4 regions of the Sodalis sp. C49 genome follow, and region 2 is predicted to be linked to each of the others. Evidence: predicted binding sites of a transcription regulator. Region 2 holds the regulator's gene; each other region holds the start of a gene.
The links. Region 2 encodes CRP, which controls carbon source genes, mostly activating them, when cyclic AMP is high. Its sites were predicted from a motif close to ATGTGANNNNNNTCACAT; they were not measured.
Positions count from the first base shown of each region.

Region 1: garD (galactarate dehydratase) is a predicted target of CRP. The motif match lies at 3,533-3,550, and genes of this name have one in related genera.
Region 3: ABUK12_RS06345 (enolase C-terminal domain-like protein) is a predicted target of CRP. The motif match lies at 4,804-4,821, and genes of this name have one in related genera.
Region 4: idnD (L-idonate 5-dehydrogenase) is a predicted target of CRP. The motif match lies at 3,095-3,112, and genes of this name have one in related genera.

Region 1 is NZ_CP163303.1:2,511,877-2,519,498, reverse strand. It holds gene gudD (glucarate dehydratase) at 306-1,631, shown strand; gene garD (galactarate dehydratase) at 1,788-3,362, opposite strand; gene ABUK12_RS11420 (MFS transporter) at 3,850-5,181, shown strand; gene garL (2-dehydro-3-deoxyglucarate aldolase) at 5,242-6,012, shown strand; gene garR (2-hydroxy-3-oxopropionate reductase) at 6,068-6,961, shown strand; gene ABUK12_RS11405 (glycerate kinase) at 7,045-7,622, shown strand, end outside.
Region 2 is NZ_CP163303.1:4,187,579-4,195,200, reverse strand. It holds gene ABUK12_RS18795 (ABC transporter ATP-binding protein) at 1-207, shown strand, start outside; gene ABUK12_RS18790 (LysE family translocator) at 213-815, opposite strand; gene ABUK12_RS18785 (YheU family protein) at 937-1,179, shown strand; gene ABUK12_RS18780 (phosphoribulokinase) at 1,284-2,153, shown strand; gene ABUK12_RS18775 (OsmC family protein) at 2,786-3,208, opposite strand; gene ABUK12_RS18770 (hypothetical protein) at 3,168-3,356, shown strand; gene crp (cAMP-activated global transcriptional regulator CRP) at 3,524-4,156, shown strand; gene ABUK12_RS18760 (YccS/YhfK family putative transporter) at 4,210-6,282, shown strand; gene ABUK12_RS18755 (bifunctional acetylornithine/succinyldiaminopimelate transaminase) at 6,299-7,525, opposite strand.
Region 3 is NZ_CP163303.1:1,419,564-1,427,185, reverse strand. It holds gene ABUK12_RS06380 (non-oxidative hydroxyarylic acid decarboxylases subunit C) at 1-441, shown strand, start outside; gene ABUK12_RS06375 (non-oxidative hydroxyarylic acid decarboxylases subunit D) at 467-706, shown strand; partial or broken gene ABUK12_RS06370 (AAA family ATPase) at 744-951, opposite strand; gene ABUK12_RS06365 (hypothetical protein) at 865-1,140, shown strand; gene idnD (L-idonate 5-dehydrogenase) at 1,400-2,446, opposite strand; gene ABUK12_RS06355 (MFS transporter) at 2,446-3,810, opposite strand; gene ABUK12_RS06350 (SDR family oxidoreductase) at 3,922-4,689, opposite strand; gene ABUK12_RS06345 (enolase C-terminal domain-like protein) at 5,102-6,355, shown strand; gene ABUK12_RS06340 (FadR/GntR family transcriptional regulator) at 6,404-7,117, opposite strand; gene ABUK12_RS06335 (MFS transporter) at 7,420-7,622, shown strand, end outside.
Region 4 is NZ_CP163303.1:3,528,638-3,536,259, reverse strand. It holds gene ABUK12_RS15915 (gluconate:H+ symporter) at 1-1,141, opposite strand, end outside; gene idnO (gluconate 5-dehydrogenase) at 1,223-1,987, opposite strand; gene idnD (L-idonate 5-dehydrogenase) at 2,003-3,034, opposite strand; gene ABUK12_RS15900 (sulfite exporter TauE/SafE family protein) at 3,442-4,161, opposite strand; gene ABUK12_RS15895 (LysR substrate-binding domain-containing protein) at 4,269-5,186, shown strand; gene ABUK12_RS15890 (AAA family ATPase) at 5,145-5,303, opposite strand; gene ABUK12_RS15885 (MFS transporter) at 6,627-7,622, shown strand, end outside.

The sequences.
Region 1 (7,622 bases), 1.7 Mb from region 2:
TCCAGGGAAATTTGTGATCGGTATAACATATCAGTGCAAGCGACTGTCGGTCCTTTTTTAAAATGACGTTTCATTTCAAGAAGTTATTATTTTTTCCATTTCAGGATCGGGGTCACATAAAAGAATCCCGATTAGTGAGATGGCTCACGGCAGGTCATTAAAACGGCAATTTCAGTCCAGATTCTTCGTCAAGGCTTATGCATCTGCATAATGTCAGGGGCTTGCCATGACGTTATAGTCATGCCAGCGTTTCCGTTTGCGACGGTTCTCCGTCTCCGTATTGTGCCCTTTGCCAAGGAAAAAATATGACTCCTGTTATCACCACGATGCAAGTCATCCCGGTTGCCGGCCATGACAGCATGTTGCTTAACCTCAGCGGCGCCCATGGCCCGTTTTTCACCCGCAATATCGTTATTCTTACCGACAACGCCGGGCATACCGGCGTGGGAGAAATCCCAGGCGGAGAAAAAATACGCCAGACCCTGGAGGACGCCGCCGCGCTGGTGGTCGGCCAGCCCCTGGGCGAATATAAAAATGTCATGAGCGCCGTGCGCCGGCAATACGCCGATCGGGATGTCGCCGGCCGGGGCCTGCAGACGTTCGATTTGCGCATTACCATTCATGTCGTCACCGGCATCGAGGCGGCGATGCTTGACCTGCTGGGCCAGTTCCTGGAAGTGCCGGTGGCGGCGCTGCTGGGCGAGGGGCAACAGCGCGACGAGGTGGAAATGCTCGGCTACCTGTTTTATATCGGCGATCGCCTGCGTACCGATTTACCTTACCGCAGCCAGGCGGATGAGACCTGCGATTGGTATCGGCTGCGGCATGAACAGGCGCTGACGCCGGCGGCGGTGGTGCGCCTAGCCGAATCCGCCTATGAAAAATACGGTTTTAATGATTTCAAGCTCAAGGGCGGGGTGCTGGCCGGGCAGGAGGAAGCCGCGGCGGTTACCGCCCTTGCGGCGCGTTTTCCCCAGGCGCGCATCACCCTGGACCCCAACGGCGCCTGGTCGCTCGCCGAGGCCATCGCCCTGGGCAAACAACTGCGCGGGGTGCTGGCCTATGCCGAGGATCCCTGCGGCGCCGAGCAGGGCTTTTCCGGCCGCGAGGTGATGGCGGAGTTCAAGCGCGCCACCGGCCTGCCCACCGCCACCAATATGATCGCCACCGACTGGCGGCAAATGGGGCATACCCTGGCGCTGCAATCGGTGGACATTCCCTTAGCCGATCCGCACTTCTGGACAATGCAGGGGTCGGTACGGGTTGCGCAGCTGTGCCACGAATGGGGACTGACCTGGGGCTCGCATTCCAACAATCATTTCGATATTTCGCTGGCGATGTTCACCCACGTGGCGGCCGCCGCGCCGGGAAACATCACCGCCATCGATACCCACTGGATCTGGCAGGAAGGGGACCAGCGCCTGACCAGGGAGCCGCTGCAAATCGTCGGCGGTAAAGTCAAGGTGCCGGAAAAACCGGGGCTCGGTATTGAACTGGATAGGGATCAGCTGATGAAGGGCAATGCGCTCTATCAGCAACATGGCCTTGGCGCGCGTGACGACGGCATCGCCATGCAATACCTGATCCCCAATTGGCGCTTCGATAATAAACGTCCGGCGCTGGTGCGCTAGCGCTGGGCGGCGCCCCGGTCCGCCTTGGGCGTGGGCGCCGTGGCGACAGCCGCAGGCTAATCCTGGGGTAAAAAAAAAGGCCGGGAGCGATTCCCGGCCAACCTATCAAAGTTCATTCACACATAGCAAAGGGTGGTTCAGTGGTGGTAAGGGTAATCAGGTCACCGGCGCCGGGTTGAATACCGACAGGGCGTTATGAATGCCCCATTGATCGGACCAGGTTTTTTTGCGGCCGCTGGCGATATCCAGGATCAGTTCAAACAATTGCCAGCCCACGTCTTCAATGGTTGCCCTGCCGGTGGCGATGGAACCGGCGCTGATATCCATCAAATCAAACCAGCGGTCGGCCAGCGCGTCGCGCGTCGCCATCTTGATCACCGGCACGGCCACCAAACCATAGGGCGTGCCGCGCCCGGTGGTAAATACCTGTATGGTGATGCCGGAGGCAAGCTGCTGGGTACCGCAAATAAAATCACTGGCGGGGGTGGCGGCGAAAATCAGCCCCTTTTTCGTCGGACGCTGGCCGGGGGAGAGCACCTCCACAATGGCGCTGGTGCCTGATTTGGCGATGGAACCGAGCGATTTCTCAACAATATTGGCCAAACCGCCTTTTTTATTGCCCGGGGTGGTATTGGCGCTGCGATCGCTTTTACCATCGTCAAGGTAATTATCATACCAGGCCATTTCCTCCAGCAACCGGCGTCCCACCTGTTCGTCAGCCGCCCGCGGCGTCAGCAGGTGGATGGCGTCGCGCACTTCGGTCACTTCCGAAAACATCACCGTCGCGCCGCAGCGCACCAGCAGATCGGAAGCAAAGCCCACCGCCGGATTGGCGGTTACGCCGGAGAACGCATCGCTGCCGCCGCACTGCGTGCCCACCACCAGATCGGATACCGGGCAGGTTTGACGCTGGCGGGTGTTCAGACGCTGCAGATGATCTTCCGCTACCTGCAGAATATCATCCACCATGGACTTGAAGCCCACGTGTTTTTCGTCCTGGAGACGGGTGATGCTCACCCCCGGGCGTTCCACCGCGATGGGAATTTGATCCTCGGTGCCGGCCAGCAGGCGTTCGGGCGGCAATTTTTCGCAGCCCAGGCCGATCACCATGATTTCGCCGCCGAAATTCGGGTTGAGGGAGATATTATGGATGGTGCGAATCGGCACCACCGCGGCGGGCGCATTAATGGCCACGCCGCAGCCGTACAGATGGCTTAGCCCGACCACGCCGTCGACGTTGGGGTATTTTGGCAACAGATCGCGTTCAATCAGTTTCACCACGTATTCAACCACGCCGGCCACGCATTGTACGCTGGTGGTAATGCCCAGCAGGTTTTTAGTGCCGACGCTGCCGTCGGCATTCCGGTATCCTTCGAAGGTATAGCCCTCCAGCGGCGGCAACGTCGGCGGGACCTTGGTGGCCAGCGGCAGGGTTTCCAGCGCCGGGGCCTTGGGCATCTCGACCAGCGATTCATCAATCCAGCTGCCCTGTTTGATTTCACGCAAGGCATAGCCAATCACTTCGCCATAACGGACGATATCGCCGCCGATAGCGATATCGCGCAGGGCGACTTTATGCCCTTGCGGAACATGCTCGATTAATTTCAAGCCGTCCGCGAATTGAGTGCCGGCCGGCAAACCATTATTGTTCACGATAATCGCGACGTTATCGTCGACGTGAACTTTGATATACAATGCCTTTTCCGCATTGGTCATTATTGTTGATGACATAAACGTCTCCGCAAATACTAATCTGTTGTTATAACCCGAACCAGCGTTCAGCCAGGATAACAATACGGGTGATGAGGATATTATATGCGGAATAGGGGCACTTCTCATTGTGCAAATGCACGATTTTATAGCGGCTATACCCGGGATTTATTTGTCATATGTTCAGTATAATGTGATAAAGGTCACCCTTCATTCGCGGCAGAATCCACGCCAAAAAATAACGTGACGACCGTCGTGCTTTCACGTGCTCATGTCCAAAAAATCGGTTATTTTAGGCTTAATTGTTGTGCTTATGCACAGTGCCATTTTTCACGATGGTTTTTATACTATGCAGGTCAGTTAAATAAGACACCAACCGGCCTACCGGTGAAATAAAAAGACTCTTACGAGAAAATATTAACTCACGATAAAAAAGCGCAACGCAAAAAATAGTGTGGTAATGATTTTTTGTGTTCCCGAAGTTTATCGCCTGATTAGAGCGTATTCAATGAGCACGACACCTCTGGTTTCAAGTAGAACAAAAACACATGTCCGTTATGTGATTTTATTAATTATCTTCCTGGTCACCGCGGTTAACTACGCCGATCGGGCAACCCTGTCCATTGCCGGTTCCGATGTCGCCAAGACGCTGGGGCTGGACGCCGGGCAAATGGGGCAGATATTCGCCGCGTTTGGCTGGGCCTACCTTATTATGCAAATTCCCGGCGGCTGGCTGCTGGACCGTTTCGGGTCCAAACGCGTTTATACCTACAGCCTGTTTTTCTGGTCGCTGTTTACGCTGCTGCAGGGATTCGTCGGCTTTTTCCCGGTGGCTTACGCGGCGATGACGCTGTTTATCCTGCGCTTTATGCTGGGTTTCTCCGAGGCGCCGTCTTTCCCGGCCAATGCGCGCATCGTCGCCGCCTGGTTCCCCACCATTGAACGCGGCACCGCGTCGGCGATTTTTAACTCGGCGCAGTATTTCGCCCTGGCGATATTTTCTCCTATCCTGGGCTGGCTGACCTATGCCTGGGGATGGGAACATGTCTTCACCGTCATGGGCGTGCTGGGTTTCATCATGACGATGGTGTGGATCAAATATATTCAAAACCCGAATAAACACCCCCGCGTTTCGCAGCAGGAGCTGGATTACATCGCCGCCGGCGGCGCCATGGTCGATATGGACACGCCGAGAGACGGTAAAAAAGACGGCCCGCGCTGGGATTATGTCAAACAGATGCTGACCAACCGCATGATGCTCGGCGTATTTTTCGGCCAGTATTTCATCAACAGTATTACTTGGTTCTTCCTGACCTGGTTCCCGATTTACCTAGTGCAGGATAAGGGCATGTCCATCCTGAAAGTGGGCCTGATTGCCTCGATCCCGGCGTTGTTCGGTTTTGCCGGCGGCGTCCTGGGCGGCGTGGTTTCCGATATTCTGATCAAGCGCGGCCACTCGCTGACCGTGGCGCGTAAGATACCGATCGTCGTGGGCATGCTGCTGGCCACCAGCATTATCCTGTGCAACTACACCAACAATACGGTCATCGTGGTGGCGCTGATGGCGCTGGCGTTCTTCGGCAAAGGCTTCGGCGCCCTGGGCTGGCCGGTGATTTCCGATACCGCGCCAAAAGAAGTGATCGGCCTGTGCGGCGGCATATTCAATGTGTTCGGCAACGTGGCTTCCATCGTTACGCCGCTGGCTATCGGTTATATGGTCAAGGAATTGCATTCATTCAACGCCGCGCTGATCTTTGTCGGCTGTTCCGCCCTGGCGGCCATGCTGTGCTACCTGGTGGTGGTCGGCGAAATCAAGCGACTGGTGCTGGTTAAATCCTGATATCGCGGGCCCGGCGTTTTGGGGCCCGCTACTTTCTGTTTCATTGCATAGAGGTAAATTATGAACACTCCACTACTGCCTAACCGTTTTCGCCAGGGGTTACTTCAGGGGGAAACCCAGATTGGGTGCTGGTGCGCGCTGGCAAATCCCATTACCACGGAAGTGTTGGGCCTGGCGGGATTCGACTGGCTGGTACTGGACGGTGAGCACGCGCCTAATGATGTCGGCACTTTTGTTCCGCAGCTGATGGCGCTTAAGGGCAGCCACAGCGCGCCGGTGGTGCGTCCGCCAACCAATGAGCCGGTGATTATCAAACGCCTGCTGGATATTGGTTTTTATAATTTCCTGATCCCGTTTGTCGAAACCGAAGAGCAGGCCCTGCGCGCGGTATCCTCCACCCGGTATCCTCCCGCCGGCATCCGCGGCGTGTCGGTTTCCCATCGTTCCAATATGTTTGGCACCGTGCCGGACTATAACGCCACCATCAATGACAATATCACCGTGCTGGTGCAGATCGAAAGCCAGGAAGGCGTGGACAATATCGACGCCATCGCCGCGGTTGACGGCGTCGACGGTATCTTTGTCGGCCCGGGCGATTTGTCCGCGGCGCTGGGTTACCTGGGACAGCCGGGCCATGAAGCGGTGCAAAGCGTCATCCGCCATATTTTTGCCCGCGCCAAGGCCCATGGCAAGCCGAGCGGCATCCTGGCGCCGGTGGAAGCCGACGCCCGCCGTTATCTGGAGTGGGGCGCCACCTTCGTTGCGGTCGGCAGCGATCTCGGCGTATTCCGCGGCGGCACCCAGGCGCTGGCCGACAAATTTAAAAAATAACCGACATGGCGCGTCTGACGCGCCCTACACTTTTTATAGCAAGCGTTAAGAGGTAATAGTAATGAAAATTGGATTTATTGGCTTGGGCATCATGGGAAAACCAATGAGCAAAAACCTGCTGAAAGCGGGTTACTCATTAGTGGTACTGGATCGCAATACCGAAGCGGTAGCGGAAGTGGTTGCGGCCGGAGCCACCTCAGCCGACACGGCGAAGGCCGTGGCCGAACAAACCGATATCATTATCACCATGCTGCCGAACTCTCCGCATGTTAAAGAAGTGGTGCTGGGTGAAAACGGCGTGGTAGAAGGCGCCAAAGCCGGTACCCTGGTCATTGATATGAGCTCCATCGCGCCGTTGGCCAGCCGCGAAATCGCCGCCGCCCTGGCGGAAAAAGGCATCGACATGCTTGATGCCCCGGTCAGCGGCGGCGAGCCCAAAGCCATCGAAGGCACCCTGTCCGTGATGGTCGGCGGTGATAAGGCTTTATTCGACAAGAGCTTTGAACTGCTGAAGGCCATGGCGGCTTCCGTGGTGCATACCGGTGATATCGGCGCCGGTAACGTCACCAAACTGGCCAACCAGGTGATCGTGGCGCTGAATATCGCCGCCATGTCGGAAGCGCTGGTGCTGGCAACCAAGGCCGGCGTCGACCCGGAAAAAGTATTCCAGGCCATTCGCGGCGGACTGGCGGGCAGCACGGTGCTGGAAGCCAAGGCGCCGATGGTATTGGATCGCAACTTCAAGCCGGGTTTCCGCATTGACTTGCATATCAAGGATCTGGCCAATGCCCTGGATACGTCGCATGGCGTCGGCGCGCAACTGCCGTTAACCGCGGTGGTAATGGAAATGATGCAGGCCCTGAAGCAAGACGATTTGGGCAATGCGGATCACAGCGCCCTGGCTTGTTATTATGAAAAATTGGCCAAGATTGAAGTTAAGCGGCAATAAATTGGTCGGGCGCCGGACCGGCGCCCTGCGAGGCGGCAAAATAGCTATTTTGCCGGCTTCAGCTCAACAGGCGCAGGTAGTCTATGAAGATAGTAATCGCACCGGATTCTTACAAAGAAAGTTTGTCTGCCTTGGAGGTCGCAACGCAGATCGAACAGGGATTTCGTGACGTGTTTCCCGATGCCCATTACGTCAAATTGCCGGTGGCGGATGGCGGTGAGGGCACCGTGGAGGCCATGGTGGCGGCCACCGGGGGTGAAATCGTCAAGGTCAGGGTCACCGGCCCCCTTGGCGACCAGGTGGACGGCTTTTTCGGCCTGTCCGGCGATAAACAAACCGCGTTTATCGAAATGGCCGCTGCCAGCGGGCTGGAATTGGTGCGCGCCTGCGACCGCAATCCGCTGTTAACCACCTCTTTCGGCACCGGCGAGCTGATCCGCTGCGCGCTGGATCACGGCGTTAAACATTGCATTATCGGCATCGGCGGCAGCGCCACCAACGACGGCGGCGCCGGCATGGTGCAGGCGCTGGGCGGCGGGCTGCTCGACGCGCAGGGTCAACAGATCGGTTACGGCGGCGGCGAGCTGGATAAGCTGGCGCGTATCGATATTACCCATCTGGATCCGCGCATCAGGGAATGCCGTTTCGAGGTGGCCTGCGA
Region 2 (7,622 bases):
CAAATGGAAAAACGTGGCGCGGAGCTGGCGGCCATCGAGGCCGGACTGGCCGACGCGGCGCTGTATGATATCAGCCGTAAAGCGGACCTGGCCCTGGCCCTGCAACAGCAGGCCAAGGTTAAATCGCAGCTGGAAGAGGCGGAAATGGCGTGGCTGGACGCCCAGGAACAGTTGGAGACCCTGACCCGGGAGTTCGAGTCGCAATAAGCGCGTCAGCGCCAGATCAGCAATACGCAGGCCGCCGTCAGCAGGCCCATGGCGACGTTAAAAGCGATCCAGGCGCGTTTGCTGCGCAGCAGCCGGCCGATAAGGGTGCCGAAGCCGAGCCAGATAACGCCGGAGACGATATTGACGCTGACGATGCCGACGCTGATGGCGCCGACGGAGGTGATATAGGCGCTGCCGCTCAGGCTGAAGCTGGCCACCGCGCCCAGCGCCATCAGCCAGGCCTTGGGATTAAGGAATTGCAGCAGGCCGCCCTGGTAGAAGGGAATGGGCCGGGGGGGCGGCGCGTCGGTTTCCAGTTTTTCATAGGCGGCGGTGGCTATTTTCCAGGCCAGCCACAGCAGGTAAAGGCTGCCCGCCACCTTCAGCATAAAATGCAGGGACGGATAAAGCGTGATCAGGCCGCCGATGCCGAAGGCCACCAGCAGCAGGATACATTGCATGCCGAGCATGATGCCGATCATCAGCGGCATCGAGCGCCAGAAGCCAAAATTGGCGCCCGAGGCGGTAAGCAGCATATTATTAGGGCCAGGGGTAATGGCGGCCACCCAGAGAAACCCCAGCATTGACAGAAAAAGACTCAGTTCCACGTTTTGGCGGCTCCCCGTAAAATAACGCGTATGAAGCTACCAGTGCGCACGGGGATGTACAAGGCATAACAGGTGAAATTTACTCAACACCTTGATTTATTGACTATCGGGACACAATATCGTGATTATTCCCTGGGAACAAATCGATCCTGACACGCTCTATAACCTGATCGAGTCCTTTGTACTGCGTGAGGGCACCGATTATGGCGAGCAGGAGAAATCACTGGCGCAAAAGGTCGAGGATGTAAAACGCCAGTTGATAAGCGGCGAGGCGGTGGTGGTCTGGTCGGAACTGCATGAAAATATCAATATCATGCCGCGCGGCCGGTTTAATGACCAGGCCGGAGATACGCCGGGCGAATAGCGAAGCCCCTGGCCCCTAAGCGCTAAATATGCTAACACTCACTTCTGGGCCTTGATGCCGGGCGCACTTCTTCACGCCGCAATTCAACCAAGCGTAGGGTTACCATGTCGACAAAACACCCCATTATTGCCGTTACCGGTTCCAGCGGTGCGGGCACCACCACCACCAGCCTGGCGTTTCGTAAAATATTCCAGCAGTTGAATATCCACGCCGCCGAACTGGAGGGTGACAGCTTTCATCACTTTACCCGGCCGGAAATGGATATGGCGATCCGCAAGGCGCGGGATTTAGGGCGCCATATCAGCTACTTTGGTCCGGACGCCAATAACTTTGGCCTGCTGGAGCATACGTTTCATCAGTATGGCGATACCGGCCGCGGCCAGTCGCGTAAATATCTGCATACGTATGACGAGGCGGTGCCGTATAACCAGATCCCCGGTACCTTTACGCCCTGGCAGGCGTTGCCGGAACCGACGGACGTGTTATTTTACGAGGGGCTGCACGGCGGCGTGGTAACCGATAGCCATGACGTGGCGAAGCACGTGGATTTGCTGGTGGGCGTGGTGCCCATCGTCAACCTGGAGTGGATCCAGAAACTGGTGCGCGATACCGGCGAGCGGGGGCATTCGCGCGAGGCGGTGATGGATTCGGTGGTGAGGTCGATGGAGGATTATATTAACTACATCACGCCGCAGTTTTCCCGCACCCATATCAATTTCCAGCGGGTGCCGACCGTCGATACGTCGAACCCTTTCGCCGCCAAGGCGATTCCCTCACTTGACGAAAGTTTTGTCGTTATTCATTTCCGTAGCCTGGCGCATATCGACCTGCCTTACCTGCTGGCGATGCTGCAAGGCTCCTTTATTTCCAATATTAATACGCTGGTGGTGCCCGGGGGCAAGATGGGGCTGGCGATGGAGCTGATAATGGGGCCGCTGGTACAGCAGTTGCTGGAAGGAAAGGAAATTAAGTAAACTCGAGGCCTCGGGTGGGAACACTACGCCCGATTCGGCCCCATCGGCATGCTTTCCCTTGAACACGCCAGGATTCGCTGCGGTGTTGGCGGGCCTAGCATACCGTGGGGCGCTCGGTCGGGCGGGAACACCACGCCCGATTCGACCCCATCGGCATGCTCTCCCTTAAACACGCCAGGATTCGCTGCGGTGTTGGCGGGCCTACCATACCGTGGGGCACTCGGTCGGGCGGGAACACCACGCCCGATTCGACCCCATCGGCATGCTCTCCCTTGAACACGCCGGGTTTGAGTGCGGTGTTGGCGGGCCTACCATACCGTGGGGCGCTCGGTCGGGCGGGAACACCACGCCCGATTCGGCCCCATCGGCATGCTTTCCCTTGAACACGCCAGGATTCGCTGCGGTGTTGGCGGGCATACCGTGCCATGGGGCGCTCGGTCGGGCAGAGAAACCATGCCCGATTCGACCCCATTGGCGCGCTCTCCCTTGAACACGCCGGGTTTGAGCGCGGTGTTGGCGGGCATACCGGGCCATGGGGCGCTCGGTCGGGCAGAGAAACCATGCCCGATTCGACCCCATTGGCGCGCTCTCCCTTGAACACGCCGGGTTGGAGTGCGGTGTTGGCGGGCCGGTTAGGCGGCTGGGGCGTGGTGTTCGTCGCGCACTTCAAAGCTGTGGGTCATATTGACCGACGCGCCGAGCATCAGTGAGACCGAGCAGTATTTTTCCGCCGATAGCGTCACCGCCCGCTCCACCGCCTTGTCGGTCAGCCCGGCGCCGGTGACGATAAAATGCAGGTTGATATGGGTAAACAGGCGCGGCGCCTCGTCGCGGCGCTCGGAGGTGAGTTTGACCTCGCAGTCCCGGACGTCCTGCCGCGCTTTGTGTAAAATCGATACCACATCAATGGCGCTGCAGCCGCCGACCGACATCAATACCATTTCCATTGGGCTGGGCGCTTTTTCGCCCGCGTTCCCATCCATCAAAACCTGGTGGCCCGAGGCGGATTCGCCCATGAAAGACAACCCTTCTACCCATTTGACCCGTGCCTGCATTATGATACTCCTGATGAAAAGCTTTCCAGCAGACTACATTTTTGTTGGAAAACTGGCAATGTTACTGAACATACTTCATGCTGAAGCAAGACAACAGAAGACACTGCTTCAAACCTATGCTAAAAACAAGGCTGGATCGGCCTCATGATAATGAAAGGGCAAGAGATCGATCGGAACATCACATTACCAGACCCTAATAAGTTCCCTTACGTCGCTCCGTTTAAACGCGGAGTCAGAGTGAATAATACAAGCGCCGTAACAGGGAATACGATGTCCCGAACCTGGGATAGCGATGACAAAAGAGGATAACAGCGAATGGTTCTCGGCAAACCGCAAACAGACCCGACTCTCGAATGGTTCCTGTCTCATTGCCATATTCATAAGTATCCATCGAAGAGTACACTTATACATCAGGGTGAAAAGGCTGAAACGCTTTACTACATCGTTAAGGGCGCCGTGGCGGTGCTGATTAAGGATGAAGAAGGCAAAGAGATGATTCTCTCCTATCTTAACCAGGGAGATTTCATCGGTGAGCTCGGCCTATTCGAGGAAGGTCAGGAACGCAGTGCCTGGGTACGGGCGAAAACCGCCTGTGAAGTCGCCGAGATTTCGTATAAAAAATTCCGGCAGCTGATTCAGGTGAATCCGGATATCCTGATGCGCCTGTCGGCGCAAATGGCCAGTCGTTTACAGGTAACGTCGGAAAAAGTCGGCAACCTGGCATTCCTGGACGTTACCGGACGCATAGCGCAAACCCTGTTGAACCTGGCGAAACAACCCGACGCCATGACCCACCCCGACGGCATGCAGATAAAAATCACCCGTCAGGAAATCGGCCAGATTGTCGGCTGTTCCCGCGAGACGGTAGGACGTATTCTTAAAATGCTCGAAGATCAAAATCTTATATCCGCGCACGGTAAAACCATTGTTGTTTACGGCACGCGCTGATAGCCCCGTTATACAGGCGTGGTGCTTCGTACCACGCTTTTTTTGCTGACAGTATGTGGCGCCGGTTAATCTACCACCCTGAAGTAAACTATGCCCTGCGGCAAACCATCGTGCTATGCCTGCCGGTGGCCGCCGGCCTGTTATTCGGCAGCTTGCAAAACGGCCTGCTGTTTTCGTTGGTCCCTGCCTGCTGCAATATCGCCGGCCTCGATACCCTGCATAAACGGTTTTTCAAGCGACTGGCCGTCGGCGGCGTGCTGTTCGCGCTGAGCAGCGTGCTGATCCAGGTGCTGTTGGCCGTGCCGGTGCCGTTGCCCTTGGTGATGCTCGGCCTGGCGCTGCTGTTCGGCGTTACCGGTGAAATCAGCCCGCTGCACGGCCGTTTATTGCCCGCCGCGCTTATCGCCGCCATCTTTACCCTGGGGCTGGCCGGCAATGTGCCGCCCGCCGTGCCGCCGCTGCTGTATATTGCCGGCACCGCCTGGTACGGGCTGTTCAACGCCCTGTGGTTCCGGTTGTGGAAGGAGCAGCCGATGCGGGAATCGCTTAGCCTGCTGTATCGGGAGCTGGCGGATTATATCGAGGCGAAATATACCCTGCTGACACAGCATACCGATCCGGAAACCGCCCTGCCGCCGCTGTTTGCCCGCCAGCAGGCGGTGATTGATCTGATTGCCCAGGTATACCAGCAGCTTTATATGCTGTCGGCCAATGATCAGCTGCAGTACAAACGCCTGCTGCGTTCTTTCCAGGTGGCGCTGGATTTGCAGGAGCATATCGCCGTCAGCCTGCACCAGCCGGACGAAGTACAAAAACTGGTGGCGCAAAGCCACGCCGAGGCGGTTATCCGCTATAACGCCCGGCTGATTGCCGCGCGGTTGCGGGTACTGGCGGATGATATTCTCTATCACCGGCAGCCGGGGCGTTTTAACATGGCCACCGCGCTGTCGGCCCTGGAAAAAATTGCCGACCGGCATCCGGATAATCCGGTCGGACAGTTTTGTTATTACCATTTCAGCCGTATCGCCCGGCTGCTGCGTACCCAGCGCCCGCTTTACCGCCGCGACCTGATGGCCGACAACCAGCAGCGGCTGTCGTTTTGGCATGCGCTGGTCAGCTACTGTTCCTTTAAATCCATGGCGCTGCGCAGCGCGGCAAGGCTTGGGATTATGCTGGCCATCGGCAGCAGCCTGGGGCTGGTATTGGATCTCCCCAAACCCTACTGGATTTTAATGACGGTGATGTTTGTCAGCCAGAACGGCTATAACGCCACCCGGGTGCGGATCCAGCATCGGGCCCTGGGCACGTTGGCGGGGTTGGTGATTGCCGCCGGCACGCTGCAATTCAGGCTGAGCGACGGCACGGTATTGCTGTGCATGTTGTTCCTGACGCTGGCGTCTTACCTGGTGTTGCGCAAAAATTACGGCCTGGCGATGATCGGCATGACGGTGACCGCGGTGTATACGTTGCAGCTACTGTCGCTGAACGGCGCGCATTTCCTGGTGCCCAGGCTGGTGGATACGCTGATCGGCTGTATGCTGGCGTTCGGCGGCATGCTGTGGTTATGGCCGCAGTGGCAAAGCGGTATGCTGCGCAAAAACGCCCATCTGGCGCTGGAGCGGGACCAGGACGCGCTGCGACTGCTGCTGCAACCCGCCCCCGAGCCGGCGGCGCTGGCCTACGCGCGCATGAAGGTCAACCAGGCGCACAACGCGCTGTTTACGTCGCTTAGCCAGGCGATGCGGGAGCCGGCGTTTAATTCGCGCTATCTGACCGATATGCGTTTATGGGTGACCCATAGCCAGTTCATCGTCGAGCACATCAATGCCATGACCATCCTGGCGCGGGATCACTACATGCTGACGCCGACGCTGGCGCAAAAGTACCTGGCCTCTTGCGAGGTGGCGCTGCAGCGCTGCCAGCAACGGCTGGAATATGACGGCCCAAGCTCAGACAGCCCGGTGATGGACGCCGCCGGCGAAACGCCGGAGCTGCCCGGCACCCTGATGGAACGCCATCTGCGGCGTATTCTGTTCCATCTGGGCGTGATGCATACGATTTCATCGGTAGCCTGGCGCCAGCGGCCGCAGCACGGCAACTGGCTGGCGCGCCGGTTAAGCCATTAGTCTCCCGCCGCGCGCCTTAGGGTTTGGCGGCGATAACCTGCGCCACCGCCTGTTCAAACCGGGCCATGCCCTGTTCGATATCGGCGAACTCCACCACCAGCGACGGCGCGAAACGGATGACGTCCGGACCGGCGTTGAGGATCATCAGGCCCTGCGCGGCGCTGGCGTGCAGGAACTCGCGCGCCCGGCCATGGAACTGCGGCCGCAGTTCGGCGCCCAGCAGCAGGCCCATGCCGCGCACATCCGAAAATACCTGATATTTGTCGTCAATCGCCTGGAGCGCGCTGACGAAACGATCGTGCCTTTCGTTAATGCCCGCCAGGACTTCCGGCTGGTTAATCACATCCAGCGCCGCCTCGGATACCGCGCAGGCCAGGGGATTGCCGCCATAGGTGGTGCCGTGGGTGCCCACTTTCATCACCGAGGCGATCTCTTCCGTAGTCAGCATGGCGCTGATGGGGAAACCGCCGCCCAGCGCCTTGGCGGTGGTCAGAATATCCGGCGTTACGCCATAGTGCATATAGGTAAACAGCTTGCCGGTGCGCCCCATGCCGCACTGCACTTCGTCCATCACCAGCAGCGCCTGATTTTGGTCGCACAGATCGCGCAGGCCCTGCAGGAATTCCGGCGTGGCGGGCATAATGCCCCCTTCACCCTGAATCGGCTCCACCACCACGGCGCAGGTATGATCATCCATCACCGCCTTGACGGCCGCCAGATCGTTAAAAGGCACATGGACGATATCCGCCGGTTTTGGCCCGAAGCCGTCGGAATATTTTGGTTGCCCGCCCACGGTAACGGTAAACAGCGTGCGGCCGTGGAACGCGTTATGAAAAGCGATGATTTTGGTTTTATAGGGGCTGTGGCGGGTAATGGCGTAGTGACGCGCCAGCTTAAACGCCGCTTCATTGGCCTCGCCGCCCGAGTTGGCAAAAAACACCCGGTCGGCAAAGGTGGCGTTAATCAGCTTGCGCGCCAGGCGCAGCGCCGGTTCGTTGGTAAAGACGTTGCTGGTGTGCCATAGGGTTTCGCCCTGGGCTTTCAGCGCCGCGACCAGCGCCGGGTGGCAATGTCCCAGCGCAGTGACGGCAATGCCGCCGGAGAAATCAATATATTCCTTTCCGTCCTGGTCCCATACCCGGCTGCCCTTGCCCCGGACCGGAATAAACTGCGCCGGTGCATAAACCGGCAGAATAACCTGGTCGAAAGTTTCCCGCGTTACTGCGCTATTATCTGTATTCATATGTAATTACCCGGTCCGCAACAAATCAAGAAGTGATATTATAGTCATAAAATATGAATAAAAAATCACTCCAGTGCAATCGTTTTATCACTATCAG
Region 3 (7,622 bases), 2.8 Mb from region 2:
AAGGCCGATTTTCCCGAGGTGCAGGCCGTTAATGCCATGTATACCCATGGCCTGCTGGCGATTATTTCCACCAAGAAACGTTATGGCGGATTCGCGAAAGCGGTAGGACTGCGCGCCATGACTACGCCCCATGGATTGGGTTACGTAAAAATGGCGATTGTCGTGGATGAGGACGTCGATCCCTTCAATTTACCCCAGGTTATGTGGGCTTTGTCCACCAAGGTGAATCCCGCGGGCGATCTGGTACAACTGCCCAATATGTCGGTGGTCGCGCTGGACCCCGGATCGACGCCCGCAGGCGTGACCGACAAGCTGGTCATTGATGCGACGACCCCCGTCGTTCCGGACACGCGCGGCAATTACGGTCTACCGGTGCGCGATCTTCCCGAAACGGGCCGCTGGATCGAGCGGCTGAACACGCTGATCGCCAACAACCGTTGATCCGATAATAAATGAAAAGGAACATATGATGATTTGTCCTCGTTGCCAGCATCCGGAGACGGACGTTTTGTTTGAAAGCCCGGTCTCGGGCGTATTTACCGTATTTCAATGCGGGCAATGCCTTTACACCTGGCGTTCGACCGAGCCGCCGCGCCGTTCCGATCCCCGGTTTTATCCGCAAGCGTTCCGCCTGGACCCCGGGAGTCTGGAACACGCCGAGGAAATACCACCGGTTCCGGTCCTGCAGAAAGTCACCGGAGAGTAATACACCTCGTATCCGGTGCGCCTGGGTAAGGGTTAAATCATTCCCGCCACACCGCGTCGCGGACTTCAATGGCCCGGGGGCAGACCCAGCGCGCAGATGCGGCCGGCAATTGCCTGCTGCTCGCCGCGAATAATGGTCAGGTCCATGCGCTGGGTCTGATGGCTGCGACGCGTCAGCGCATGACTAAGGGCATCCGTCGCCATGCCGAGCTCGCCAGAAAGCAGGGCGGCCGCCCCGGCCCGGTGGTGCTGGCCTTGCCGGAGGACACGCGATGGCAATGTTCAGACGTTGGCATAGTTGCCTCAAGCCCACGCCTGGAATCCCATCCGGGCATGACGCAAATGGCGATGCTGCATCGGCTGCAACAGGCGGAACGGCCGTTTCTCCTGGTGGGGAGCAGCGGCTCCGTTAATGCCCAGCATTGGCTACAGTAATTCGCCCACCGATCGCCGCAATAATGACCATGGCGGTATTTTGGGCTTATCAGTGGGAACCCGTATAAAGATCTGAGTTTCAGTGAAACGCGCTTTCTTCATAATGAGGCTCCCGTTGGTTGCATTTTAATCAGAGAACTTCATCAAGCGGTAAGACTAAATTTCGGGGGGACTACACACAACCTGATTTGTTATATGCGAACCAGCCCCATGTTGAAAACCTGAGGTTGGTTTTTCCCAGAGATAGATTGATGAAATCTTAGAATTTGATTTGTATCTTTGACGATATCGTTTTATCGGCGGCGGCAATCAACGCGCTCTCGATGGCTTCCGGCTGATATTCGCCGCTCAGCAGCGGCAGCGGATTGATGCGACCGTCCTGCAGCCATTTCACCGCGGTGTCGAACTCATCTATAAAACGGAAAGATCCGACCCAGCGTATTTCTTTCACCAGCATCGGCATCACCGGGTATTCTACGCTGCTGGCGCCCATGCCCACCTGCACCACGGTGCCGGCCGGGCGGGTGAGGGCGACGGTGGAGCTGATGGCCGCCGGGCTGCCGGAAGCTTCAAACACCACGTCAAAATAGCCCCGGTCCCGCTGATAGAAAGCGGCGCTGTCTTTATTCATCGGGTTAAATGTCGCGGTGGCGCCCATCTGAGCGGCCAGCGTCAGGCAGCGGTCGCTGACATCGCACGCCACGGCTTCGGCCGCCCCGGCGCTTAACGCCGCGGCCAGGATCAGGCAGCCAATCGGCCCGGCGCCGATCACCAGCACTTTTTTGCCGACCAGCGTGCCCGCCGCGTTAACGGCGTGGATCGCCACCGCCAGCGGTTCGGCAAAGGCGATGACTTTCGGTTCGGCGTGCTCATCATAAGGAATACACTGTTTTACAGCAGCCACCACATATTCGGAGAATCCCCCGTTAACATGCGGATCGAACTGCGCGCTGCCCATAAAACGCATGGCGGAGCACAGGTTTTGCTTGCCCTCCAGGCAGAACACGCAATGGTTGCAAGGTTGCGAAGGATTGACCGCCACGCGCTGGCCGACCCGCAGGTTAGAGTCCACCGGCGCCTTGCTTACAACGCCAACGAACTCATGGCCGACCACCATGGGATGTTTGAGTACCGACATCCCGGCGCGTCCATGTTGGTAATAATGGATGTCGGACCCGCAAATGCCGCCGCGGTCCACCTTCACCAGCACATCCTCATCCTGGTATTCCAGCTCACGTTGTTCTACGCGAATATCTTTCTCACTGTAGGCGAAGCAGGCTTTGCAGCTGATTGTATGGGTGCTCATTATTTGACCTCGATTTTAAGTGCGTCTGGGCCGGGTTGCGGCCGGACAGGTTCAGTTGATTTCGGCGGGACGATCACGTCGATTTTCCCGACCAGGAAGGTGTAGGCCAGCAGGCCGGCCAGTGCGACCGCGGCGATATACCACATCGCGTACTGGAAATTATTGGTGCGCTGCAGGATCACGCCGATGACAATCGGACTGATGATGCCGGACAGGTTGCCGCAGATATTCAGGCAGCCGCCCATGGTGCCGAGAAAGTTGCGCGGGATAACGTCGCTCCATACCACCCAACCCAGATTGGAGAAGGCGTTGGCGAAAAAGGCGATGGACAGGATGGCAATGGCCATGAGGGGCTGGTCTTCAAAATAGTTGACCAGGCAAATCACCATGGTCAGGCACAGCCCGGACATCACGGGCAGTTTGCGGGCCAGCGTACGCGATGCGCCTTTTTTCAGCAGCATGTCGCTCAGGGTGCCGCCGCACAGCACGCCGGCCATGGCCATCAGGTATGGAAAGGAAGCTCCCAGGCCCGCTTTGGCGATCGACAGGTGCAGCCCCTTTTCCAGATAGACGATAAACCAGGTCAGGAAGAAATATAGCGTGGAGGAACAGGCGAACTGGGCAATAAACAGACCCCAGATGGTGCGTTTTTTCAGGAAGAAGCGAATATCGGCCCAGCGTACTTTTTCGCTGACGTTAGCCTGGTTTAGTGAACCGTAGCCGCCGCCGTCGCGGATATAATCCAGTTCTTGCCGGTTGGTCTTGACGCTATGCTGCGGATCGCGGTATTTCATCAGCCAGAAGATGCCGAACAGGACGCCGGCGGCGCCGGAAAGGTAAAATGACATTTGCCAGCCGAATTCCGCCACGATAAACGACAGTGCCGGAGTGAGCAGCGCCAGCCCGATGTATTGCGCGCTGGAATAAATGGCGGTGGCGCGCGCCCGTTCATGATCGGGAAACCAGGTGGCGATTATCTTGGTATTGGACGGGAAAGAGGGCGCTTCGGCTATGCCGATCAAGGCCCGGCAGCCCAGTAACATCAGGAATGACGCGGTAGCGGTGGCAAACAGGTGATGCGAGGCAAACCCCATCAGGAAGGTAAACACGCTCCACAGGATGATGGCGCTGCCGTACAGGACGCGTGAGCCGATGCGGTCCAGCACATAACCTACCGGGATCTGGCTGGCGGCGTAGAACCAGGTGAACATGGAGAACAGCAGCCCAAGCTGGGTGGGACTTAAATCGAAATCGGCCTGGATTTTACTGCCGGCGACGGACAGGTTGGCCCGGTCCATATAATTAATTGCCGTTACGATAAATAACAGCGACAAAATAAAGAATCGCGACTTGGTTGCTTTCATTTTATTTTCCTGGTCAAAAGGTACCATTTTTTTATAAGCAGACGGATACAGGGATATAGCCCACAGCGGCGATGCTGTGGGCATAGGTATATTCAGATCAGGCTGGGCGGGTTACAGCACGGCCAGCCAGCCGCCGTCGACGTAGATAATCTGGCCGTTGATGTAGTCGGACGCGGTGGAGGAAAGGAACACCGCGGTGCCGATCAGTTCTTCCGGCTTGCCCCAGCGCTTTGACGGGTTGCTGGCTTTGACCCAGGCGTCGAACTGTTTATTGTCGATAAGCGCGGTGTTCATATCGGTAAGGATATAACCGGGGCCGATGGCGTTGGTCTGAATGTTGAATTCCGCCCATTCGGCGGCCATTGAGCAGGTCAGCATCTTGATACCGCCTTTGGCCGCGGTATAGGGCGCCACGGTGGGGCGGGCGGCCTGGCTGGTCAGCGATCCGATATTGATGATCTTGCCGCCGTTGCCGCGGGCAATCATCCGTTTCGCGGCCGCGCGCGAAACGATAAAAGCGCTGGTCAGGTTAGTGTCGATGACGCGTTGCCACTGTTCCAGCTCCAGCTCCACCATGGGTTTGCGGTACTGGATGCCGGCATTGTTAATCAGGATATCCACCGGCAGCCCCTGTTGTTCCAGGGCGGCAAACGCGCTTTCCACCGCATCCTCATTGGTGACGTCGAAGGCGACGCCCTGCGCCTGATAACCTTTAGCACGGAGTTTTTGTACCGATTCATCCAGCAGCTCCGCGCGGATATCGTTCAGGACTACGCTGGCGCCAGCGGCGGCCAGCCCTTCGGCGTAACAATATCCCAAACCTCGTGCCGAACCGGTCACCAGTGCCGTTTTCCCGGTTAAATCAAACAGTGCAGACATAGCAATTCCTCATTATGGGGTCATGGCGATAGATATCGCTCGTTAACTTGTATGACATCATTCATATTTAAAGTGAAGTAATGAATTTTTTAAAGCAATGCACATACATATTTTTTGCGGTGAAGATCACAGAATAATTTATTTTTATGTTATTTATTTCGTTAAATACGTTTTAAAACAATTAGATAATATATTATTGTTAATTTTATGACCGGGTGCACATTCTTGGATTCGCAGGCTTTGCATCGTGCATTTTCACTGGTATAACGAAAAATACTTGTAGGACAACATATGAGATGCTAGATCTGATAACACTAGCCGGTTGGGTGTCCGGGCGGTTAAGGCGAGGGAACACGCCGCCGTGAAATGAACACGGATGTTAACGGGCAAACATTACATTTAAGGAGTGACTGTGAGTAATTTGAAAATCACCGCGGTGAAAACCATTCTGACCGCCCCGGGCGGCATCGATCTGGCGGTGGTGAAGGTAGAAACCAATCAGCCGGGATTATATGGCCTGGGCTGCGCCACCTTTACCCAGCGTATCCAGGCGGTGAAAAGCGCCATCGACGGCTACATGGCGCCGTTCCTGATTGGCAAGGACCCGGCGCGCATCGAGGATATCTGGCAATCGGCCTGCGTAAGCGGTTACTGGCGCAGCGGCCCCATCATGAATAACGCGCTGTCCGGCGTGGACATGGCGTTATGGGATATCAAAGGCAAGCTGGCCGGCATGCCGGTGTATGAGCTGCTGGGCGGCAAATGCCGCGATGGCATTCCGCTGTACGTGCATACCGACGGCAGCGACGAATTTGAAGTGGAGGACAATGTCCGCGCACGCATGGAAGAGGGCTATCAGTACGTCCGCTGCCAGATGGGCATGTATGGCGGCGCGGGTACCGACGACCTGAAGCTTATCGCCACCCGGCTGGCCCGGGCAAAGAACATTCAGCCGAAACGCTCGCCGCGCGCCAGCACGCCGGGGATTTATTTCGATCCGGATGCCTACGTGAAAAGCGTGCCGCGCCTGTTCGACCATCTGCGCAATACACTCGGCTTCGGCATCGAATTTATCCATGATGTGCACGAGCGCGTGACGCCGATGGCCGCCATCCAGCTGGCCAAGAATCTGGAACAGTACCAGATGTTTTATCTTGAGGACCCCGTGGCGCCGGAAAATATCGATTGGCTGAAGATGCTGCGCCAACAATCGTCCACGCCGATTTCGATGGGCGAATTGTTTACCAGCGTCAATGACTGGAGACCGCTGATTACTCACAACCTGATCGATTATATCCGTTGCCATGTCAGCACCATCGGTGGCATCACCCCGGCGAAAAAGCTGGCGACGCTGAGCGAAATCCACGGCGTGCGCACCGCCTGGCATGGCCCGGGTGACATTTCGCCAGTGGGCGTTTGCGCCAACCTGCACCTGGATATGAGCGTGACCAACTTCGGCATCCAGGAATACACGCCGGTCAACGACGCGCTGCGAGAGGTGTTCCCCGGCTGCCCGGAAATCGAGCTGGGTTATGCGTACCTGAGCGACCGCCCGGGGCTGGGCATTGATATCAATGAGGAAAAAGCGGCGCAATACCCCTGTATCGGTGGTATCCCGTCCTGGACCCTGGCGCGTACTCCTGATGGGACTGCGTCGCGGCCATAGGGAACGCGCGGCATAGGAGGATGGCATCCTCTTATAGCGGCCGGGCGCTTATGCGTCCGGCGCCGACTGTTTCAGTTTCTCAATCGCCGCCACGTTTTCCGACATCGCTTCATTGAGCACCGCCACCGCGGTGGAGGAGTCTCGGTTCTTGATCGCCATGAACACCTTGATATGGGCCTCGACGCTTTCCAGCGAGATGCCGAGTGCGCGGTTCAGCTCTTCCAGATAGTAGTAGTAGATGTCTTTGATGGAATTCATGACGTTGTAAAACACTTTGTTCTGCGATGCCTTGGCGATCGCCAGATGGAAATCAAAGTCGGCCTGTGAATACTTTTTGTAGTCGTCCTTGTTCACCAGCATGCGGTTCAACGCCTGTTCCAGGGCGGTGATGTCGTCGGGCGTGGCGTTGCATACCGCCAGCTCCATGCATTTGAACTCCACCGTTTGGCGGAACACCATCATATCGTGAAACTCTTCGCGGCTCAGGTGCATGATGGGTTGGTGTTCGTTTAACAGACTTTGCTGGTTAAGGTCCTTGGTGACAAAGCTGCCTTTGCCCTGGTGAGTGATGACAATACCCAGATCGCGCAGGCGCTGTACCGCGCTGCGGATGCTGACGCGGCTGACGTTGAACGAGGCGGTCAGTTCGGCCTCGGAAGGTAGCTTGCTGCCCGGGGGCCAACTTCCGTCCAGCAGCTTTTCCTTGATCTGATCATAAACCGCGTTAACCACGTTGTGTTTCTGTATTGATTGAATGCTCATGGTGTCCGTCGCATACGTTGTCCTACAACATGCCTGTGTATAGCACGCCCAGCGGGGGCTGTGAAGCCAAAAAGCGCATTTTCATGCTGTCAGGCCGAAACCAGCCGCTGAAAATAAAATATGTGATCGTCACTTCATTTTGGCGGATTGGTCATTGATCGGCGATGGAGAATGCCGCATTTTTAAACATGAATGATGTCATACAAGATGTTGTGTGACAGGTAGTGTTTGGCAATGAAGAAAGATAAACACTCCGGCTTCAGGTACTGACCGGTAATAATTAACCCCCTTGGAATATCGACATGAGTCAACTTTTGCCACAGAACCTAGCGCCGATACGCTGGCGTAAACTGATCCCGCTGGCTTTTATAACCTACAGCCTGGCCTATCTCGATCGCGCCAACTACGGTTTTGGCGCCGCCTCAGGACTGGCGCACGATCTGAATATCACTCCAGGCATATCGTCGTTGCTGGGCGCGTTGTTTTTCCTGGGTTATTTTTTCTT
Region 4 (7,622 bases), 660 kb from region 2:
GCACCATAAGCGCCGGATCGGCATGGGTGACGGCGATAATCGGTAAAACAATGCCCGAGGTGGTGATCGCCGCCACGGTGGCCGACCCCAGCGCGATGCGCAATAACGCCGCGACGCACCAGCACATGACAAGCGGCGACAGCGACGTGCCGCGCATGATATTGGCGATAAAATCACCGACGCCGCTGTCCACCAATACCTGTTTGAAGGCGCCGCCGCCGGCGATAATAAAGATGATCATGGCGATGGCGGCAATGGAATCACCCAGGATATCCATCACCTGGCCGATCTGGCGCCCGCTGCGCAGGCCGAGAGTAAAAATACCCAGCACGATGGCGGCAAACAGCGCCACGGCGGGATTACCGATAAATTCCAGCAACAGACGCACGCCGTCGTCTTTCGCCATGGTCATGTCGGCGATGGCGGCCAATGCCATCAGAATGACCGGGATAATGGCCACGGTCACGCTGACGGCAAAACCGGGCATTTCCTGTTCGGTAAAAATTTTCGGGTTGAATAATCCCGCCGGCGGTTCTTTTTCAAATTTTTTCAGCAGTTTGGAAAAAAGGGGGCCGGCGATAATGACGGTCGGAATAGCGATGATCAGGCCATAAATCAGCGTGGTGCCCAGGTTGGCGTTAAAAATGATGGCGATAGCGGTAGGGCCGGGATGCGGCGGCAAAAAGCAATGGGTCACCGACAGGGCGGCGACCATCGGAATGCCCACATACAGCAAAGGCAGCCCCGAGGCGGCCACAATGGTAAATACCAACGGCAACAAGAGGACGAAACCGACTTCATAGAACATCGCCAGGCCGACCACCAGCCCGGTTATCACCAGCGCCCACTGGATGCGTTGTTTGCCAAAAAACTGTATCAGCGTCGTGGCGATGCGCTGGGCGGCGCCGGTATCGGAGATCAGGCGTCCGAGCATGGCGCCGAATCCCAGGATCATCGCCAAACCACCCAAGGTGCCGCCAATACCGTTTTGAATCGAGTGCATGACCGCCAGCGGTTTCATGCCCTCGGCGATACCCACCACCGCCGCCACAAACACCAGGGCGATAAAACCATTGACTTTAAATTTGATCATCAATATCAGGAGTAATATTACCCCTAATGCAATAATTATAATCGGCATATACAATCCCCATGCTAATGACGAAAAGTCGCCCGCGGGCGGCTCCCGTCATTTATTTATTATTCGTTATTTTTTTTACTTTCAGACTGCCGCTAACATACCGCCGTCAACAAAGATCAGGTGACCGTTGACAAAATCAGAGGCTTTCGCCGCCAGGAATACCGCGGCGCCGATGAGTTCCTGCGGGTCTCCCCAGCGGGCGGCCGGGGTGCGTTTGGTCAGCCAGGCGGTGAATTCCTGGTTATCGACCAGGGCTTTGGTCATTTCGGTATTAAAATAGCCGGGGGCGATGCCGTTAACCTGAATATTATAACGGGCCAGTTCCACACACATGCCGCGGGTCAGCATTTTAACCGCGCCCTTTGACGCCGCATAGGGGGTAATGGTGTCACGGCCGAGTTCGCTTTGCATGGAGCAAATATTGATGATTTTACCCCGGTTGCGTTTGATCATGTTACGGGCAACCGCTTGTGAAACCAAAAATACCGCCGTTTGATTTACCGCGATAATATCGTTCCAGTCTTTCTCAGGAAATTCGGTAAACGGATGGCGTCGCTGGATGCCGGCATTGTTAATCAAAATATCAATAGGGCCGATATCGGACTCAATTTGCTCAATAGCGCTATTAACGGCCTGGCTTTTCGTCACATCAAATGCGACGGAATAAGCGGTATACCCCTGGTCCCGTAACTGCTGCGCCGCTTTTTCCGCGCGGGCGGCGGTAATATCATTGATGATGATTTCCGCACCCGATTGCGCCAGTCCGTTGGCCAATAAAAAACCAATGCCTTGGGCGGAGCCGGTAATCAGCGCTTTTTTATTTTTTAATGAAAAAATATCGTTCATTTTGGATCCTTATTTTCAAAAAACCAACTGTACTTTTGACGCTAACGATTTGTCCGCCGCGAAGATCAACGCCTGTTCAAGTTCGGCCTGCGGATATTCACCGGATAACAACGGCAGCGGGTCAATGGTGCCGTTGCCCAGCCAGGCCACGGCGGTATTAAATTCGGTGGTGAAACGGAAACTCCCCACCAGCCTGATTTCCTTGGCTATGACCATCATCATGGGGAACTCCGGCGTCACGCCGCCCATGCCGACCTGGACTAAGGTACCCCTGGCCCGGGTTAATTCCAGGCAGCGCGTAATGGACTGGGGATGGCCCGAGGCTTCGAACGCGATATCGAAGTAGCCTTTTTGATCGGCATACGCGGAGAAATCACCGGCCGCCGCATGCAGGGTTTTGGTGGCGCCCATTTGGGCGGCGATATCCAGGCAACGCTGGCTCAGGTCGGCGCAGATGATTTCCCGCGCGCCCGAGGCCTGGGCGGCCGCCACCAGCAAGCTGCCGATAGGCCCGACGCCGGAGACAAAAACGGTTTTACCCTTAACGTCCCCGGCCTGATTCACGGCGTGAATGGCCACCGCCAGCGGTTCGGCAAAAGCCATAACGCGTTCATCGAGGGCATTGTCAAAGGGGATGCATTGTTCCGTATCCACGACTTTAAATTGCGTGAATCCGCCATCCACATGCGGGAAATACATGGCGCTGCCGAAAAAGCGCATATTAATACATTGATTTTCCTCACCGGACAGGCAATATTTACACTGTTTACAGGGCTTGCTGGGGTTAATGGCCACGCTCTGGTTAACGGATAACCCCGGGGCATCGCTTTTTACCACATGGCCGATAACTTCGTGCCCCAGAATCATGGGCTGGCGCACTTTGAAATTTCCGACCGCACCCTCCTGGTAATAATGCAGATCGGATCCGCAAATCCCGCCGCGGGATATTTTAACCAAGGTCCCCTGGCCGGAATATTCTACGTTTTGCGCCACCACGGCAACGGCTTTTTTTCCGGTAACCACGCAAGACTGGGTATCAACGTTCATTTTTATTTCCTCAACGGTAATGTCGTTGAGGTGCAGTTAAACGGCTATGGATGTGCAAAACTGTGATGGATGTCACTTAAAAATGATGTAACGAAAATGATGTAACGCATAACGTGATTGACTTAATAAAAAGCAACCTCCGTTCAAAATGAACAAGAAATAATGTGAATAACCCGGTATGGTAAATTGGCCGCTAAATAGATGCTAATTATGTTATTAGGTATTTGCTATCCCTCATTATTACGGATCGCGAGAGTACGCCTCTGATAAACAGGCGATAGTTACCGCCGCCGCCTGTCCAGGCATTGTCGGTTGCCGGTGCTGGCTTTATGTATGCTTGGCCATTGGGTTCTATTTTTTATTTTTATGGATTTTATAGCGCGTTATATTCCGCAGGGAATCATTTATCAATTAAGCGCGTCCCAAATCATTGAGGCGCCCGCCACCAGCATCATGGCGTCAATCAGGCGGTTAAAGGTTTTTTCAGCCATTTTCACCAAGAATATTTTACCGATGTACATGCCGGCAACCAGCGTACCGCCTACCATCAGGCCACTGATAACGACGGACCGCGGCAGGGCGCCGATGGCCCCGAACGCCGATGCCTTGGCAAGGTAGATAGCAAAGGAGGCGGCCGCTTCCGTCGACAGCAGCGCGCCTTTTGTCAGCCCATACCCGGCAAAAAGGGGGATGGTCAGCGGGCCCGTGGAGAAAACCACCCCGGTGAGGTAACCGACCAGTGCGCCCGCCAGCGCCAGTTGCATGGGGTTGAGCGTTATTGCCCGGGCATTGGCCCAGTGGCGCGCCGGGATCAGCAGGAAGAAAAACAGGCCGATGCAGAAGTTGGAGAGGGGCGCAGGCATCAGCCACAGCGTATTGGCGCCCAGGACGGCGGCGGGGATACCCGGCAGGGAATACCACAGAAAGGCCCTGATATTGATGTCCCTGCGCCACATAAGCACACGCGAAACATTACCCATAATGGCGGCGATGGCCATGATGGGAACCGCGGCCTTGGGACCAAAGGTATACGCCAGCGCCGGCAACAGCATGATGGAAGCGCCGGTACCCACCATGCCGCTGATGATGCCGGCCGCTATTCCAATAATGACAATGATCAGATACATCACGCCGGCACGTCCTTTTTCAGGGGGTAGTAACCATGATGATAGCGATCAGAAATGGAATGGCTCGTGATAAAATATCACGCAATAGTGATAAAAAAGGACTGGTTATGCATTCACTCCCACCCCTGGCGGCATTACGGGCATTTTTGGTTGCATGCCATGCCGGCAGCTATACCGCCGCCGCCAAAGAATTATGTATTACCCATGGGGCGGTCAGCCGCCATATGCAGGTGGTTGAAAAATGGTTCGGCGTTAATTTATTCAGCCGGGAAGGCCAGCGACGCGTGCCGACGCCTTACGCCCTGACGCTGGCCCGGGAGCTGGGGAGCGCGTTTGATAACCTGTCCGACATCGCCCTGCGCTACGGCAACGGTGGACGTAATAATGTCTTTAATGTCAGCGTGCCGACCACACTGTGCCTGAAATGGCTGCTGCCCCGCCTCGATGATTTTTATACGCGCTTTCCCCAGGCAAATTTGCAGATTTCCACGGCCAATACCGAGCAATTGCACATTATCGGGCACTATGACCTGTTGATCCGGCGTGATATTAGCGTAGCGGAGTATTCCGCGATCGCGTTTTTGCAAGACCAGCATTGCCTGATGGCCTCCCCCGCGCTGCTTAAGCGTTATCCGCTCCGCCTGCCTGAGGACGTCCTCGCCTGTCCCCGCATTGAAACCCTGACAAGGCCTGGACAGTGGAATCTGTGGCTGGCGGCGGCCGGCCTGCGAAAAACACCCGCGAGCTTATTTCGCCGTTACGACCATTTCCACGTTTCCCTGCAGGCGATGCTGGAAGGGATCGGGGTGGGATTGGGGCCGGTCAACACGCTGTCGGCGGAGATAATGCATGGCCGTCTTGTCCCGCTGTTTCCGCAATTTACCGTTGCCCCCTGTCAATACCAGGCCTTAACGCCGGTGAGCGTGCAAAAAACCGTATTGCACCAAGCGTTTGAGCAGTGGCTGGTGGTGCAGGGGAAAGCGCTAAATGCCGATGGCGATAACGACGTAAACACAACAGTCTGAGCGAATGCCGTGCCGGCCGGGTTCTTCGACAACGGTATAGCCGCGTCGCTTCAGCTCGGCGAGTAACGTGGATTTCCCACCACCGGAACAGCCGGAAATAACGATAAGTCGATTCATGTTTTTCTGTGCCTGCTGGATATGAATGCCACGATAGAATTATGCCAGGTTTGAACGTTGAGCCACCATGGGTAAAGGCCATCCTGGCCTGTTAACGTCTTTGATGATCCCCGCTATTGATGACCGGTATGGGCTTAGAAAGAGACGCGCGCGGGGGAAGGCTTGCCCACCCGCGGTCAGAAAGCATGGCATCGCCTTAACGGCCGGGATCCCCTTGCTTAAATTATCGGCACCCAGTCAATAGATGAGGGTATTGGAGCAAAAATGGATCCGGCAAGGTGTAAAAATCGCCGGGCCCGAAAGCCCGGCCAGCAACATTAGCCTACCAATGCAACCCGCCCATAGCTCACAGAACCAAAGCTTGAATGAGACTGTATAGTGGCAGAACGAATCTTAATGGTTCCCTAACTGTTCCTAATCTTGCCAAATCAGCGTAGTGAGGCCATGGGACAACGTCTCGCCCGGCATAGCGCGTTTGTCGCCGGCGCGCCTGCAAAAGCGGATTGAGGATCATTCGCCCCAATACAACGTGCACTTCACTTCCCTCAATGCGATCTCCTCACCCACCCTTATCCAGCCGCAATTCCGGGGCGGCCGCCAGGCATCCGAATCCCGCGCAGATATTTCGGCCGCCTTTGCGGGTGGCGGAAAACGTGAATATTTTTAATGACATAAAGCTACCCAGGCTAAAATATTTATTAATTATTTTTCAGTTTCTTAATCAAATTGTCGTGAACATTATCACAAATCTTACAGGGCATTATTGCCGGGGTAAAAATCTTCGGTAAAAATGCTAACTCGAATTAGCAAGAATATCTTTACCTGAAAAAACGTGCCGGCGGCAAAGCCTGTGCTCATTTTATACAGGCAAGCATGTTAACGCATTGTTTTGAAAATGCTTAATGATGTAACGGGACGGGTGAGGTTTCGTCTTCACCCGGCGGCGATGGCGGCGGACCCGTATTGACGGCCCATGGGGCGGGTTGTGAGGCAGAGCCGCCGGTGGGCGGATAACGCGCAATGCCGCGCCTGTGAGCTTAAGCATTGTTTCCCCTGTATTTTTTTGTCGTCAAAGCTAACTCGAAGCAGCCTGTTAAATGTCATTGGATACACGTCATGGCATTTGGCGCCCGGGCGCTGACGCAATATAGACGGGTCTTTATCGCCGGCGATGCGGTGAAACCTAGCAACGCGTGACCCTGTTGCCGGCCGCTGCGTCTGGCGCGGCCAACAGGAAGCGCCGGCATCAACGAAGGATGAGTAGGACAGACAGAACGGCGAAATACTCGTGTACCTCAATAAGCAAGGTAAATGGGAGTATATATGCACCAGAATATGAATATCGACAAGCTGATCCTGATGGCCAAGAAACGGCTGGATTTGCAGGAGGCTCCCGGATCCACCAAAGCAGGATGGCTGATGATCACCGCCCTGCTTATCGAGTCATGGGATATCTATTCGATGGCGTTTATTATCTACGCTCTCAAAGATATCTATCATCCGAGCAGCTGGCTGCTGGGATTCACCGCCGCCGGCACCCAGTTCGGCGCCATTATCGGCGCCATGTTGGGCGGCTGGCTAACGGACAAGGTGGGCAGGCGTAAAATCTTCCTCGGCTCAATGCTGATGTTTGCGCTGTTCGCCATACTGCAGGGGCTGGCGCCGAATATCTACTGGCTGGCGATTATCCGCTGCTTCGCCGGCATTCCGGTGGGCGCCGATGTCGCCAACGGCTTCACCTACATCATGGAGGTGATGCCGAAAGGCAAACGGGAGGTGATGGCCAACCGATGGCAGTTTATGTTCGCCCTCGGCATCCTCGCGGCGATTTCCCTGGTCACTCTGTTGGTCGCCCTTGGCGTGCATAGCGATCATGTTTGGCGCATCGTCCTGGCGGTACCCGCCATCCCCGCCTTTATACTGCTGATGCTGCGCCGTGAACTGCCCGAAACCCCCGCCTGGTTTGTGGAACGGGGCCGGTTTGTCGACGCCCGCAAGGCAGCGCGCCAGTACTATGGCGATCGCGATGGACAACTGCTGGACGATCTGCTGCCTGAACACGATGTCACTATCCAACAGCCGAGCATGGGCGAAGCGCTAAAAGATTTGTTCAGTCGCAAATTTTCGCGCCGCACCACGCTGTTCGGCTGGATTTCCTGCGCGGTCCAGTCGTTTGAAAACTACGCTTTTTCCTTTTACCTGCCCCTGATCCTGGTGACCATCGGCATTTCCGGCCAGATCCAGAACAACCTGGCGCTGCTGGCGGTGAACTGCGTGGCGGCGCTTTCGGCCTTTGTCGGACCGCTGTTGCTCAAACGG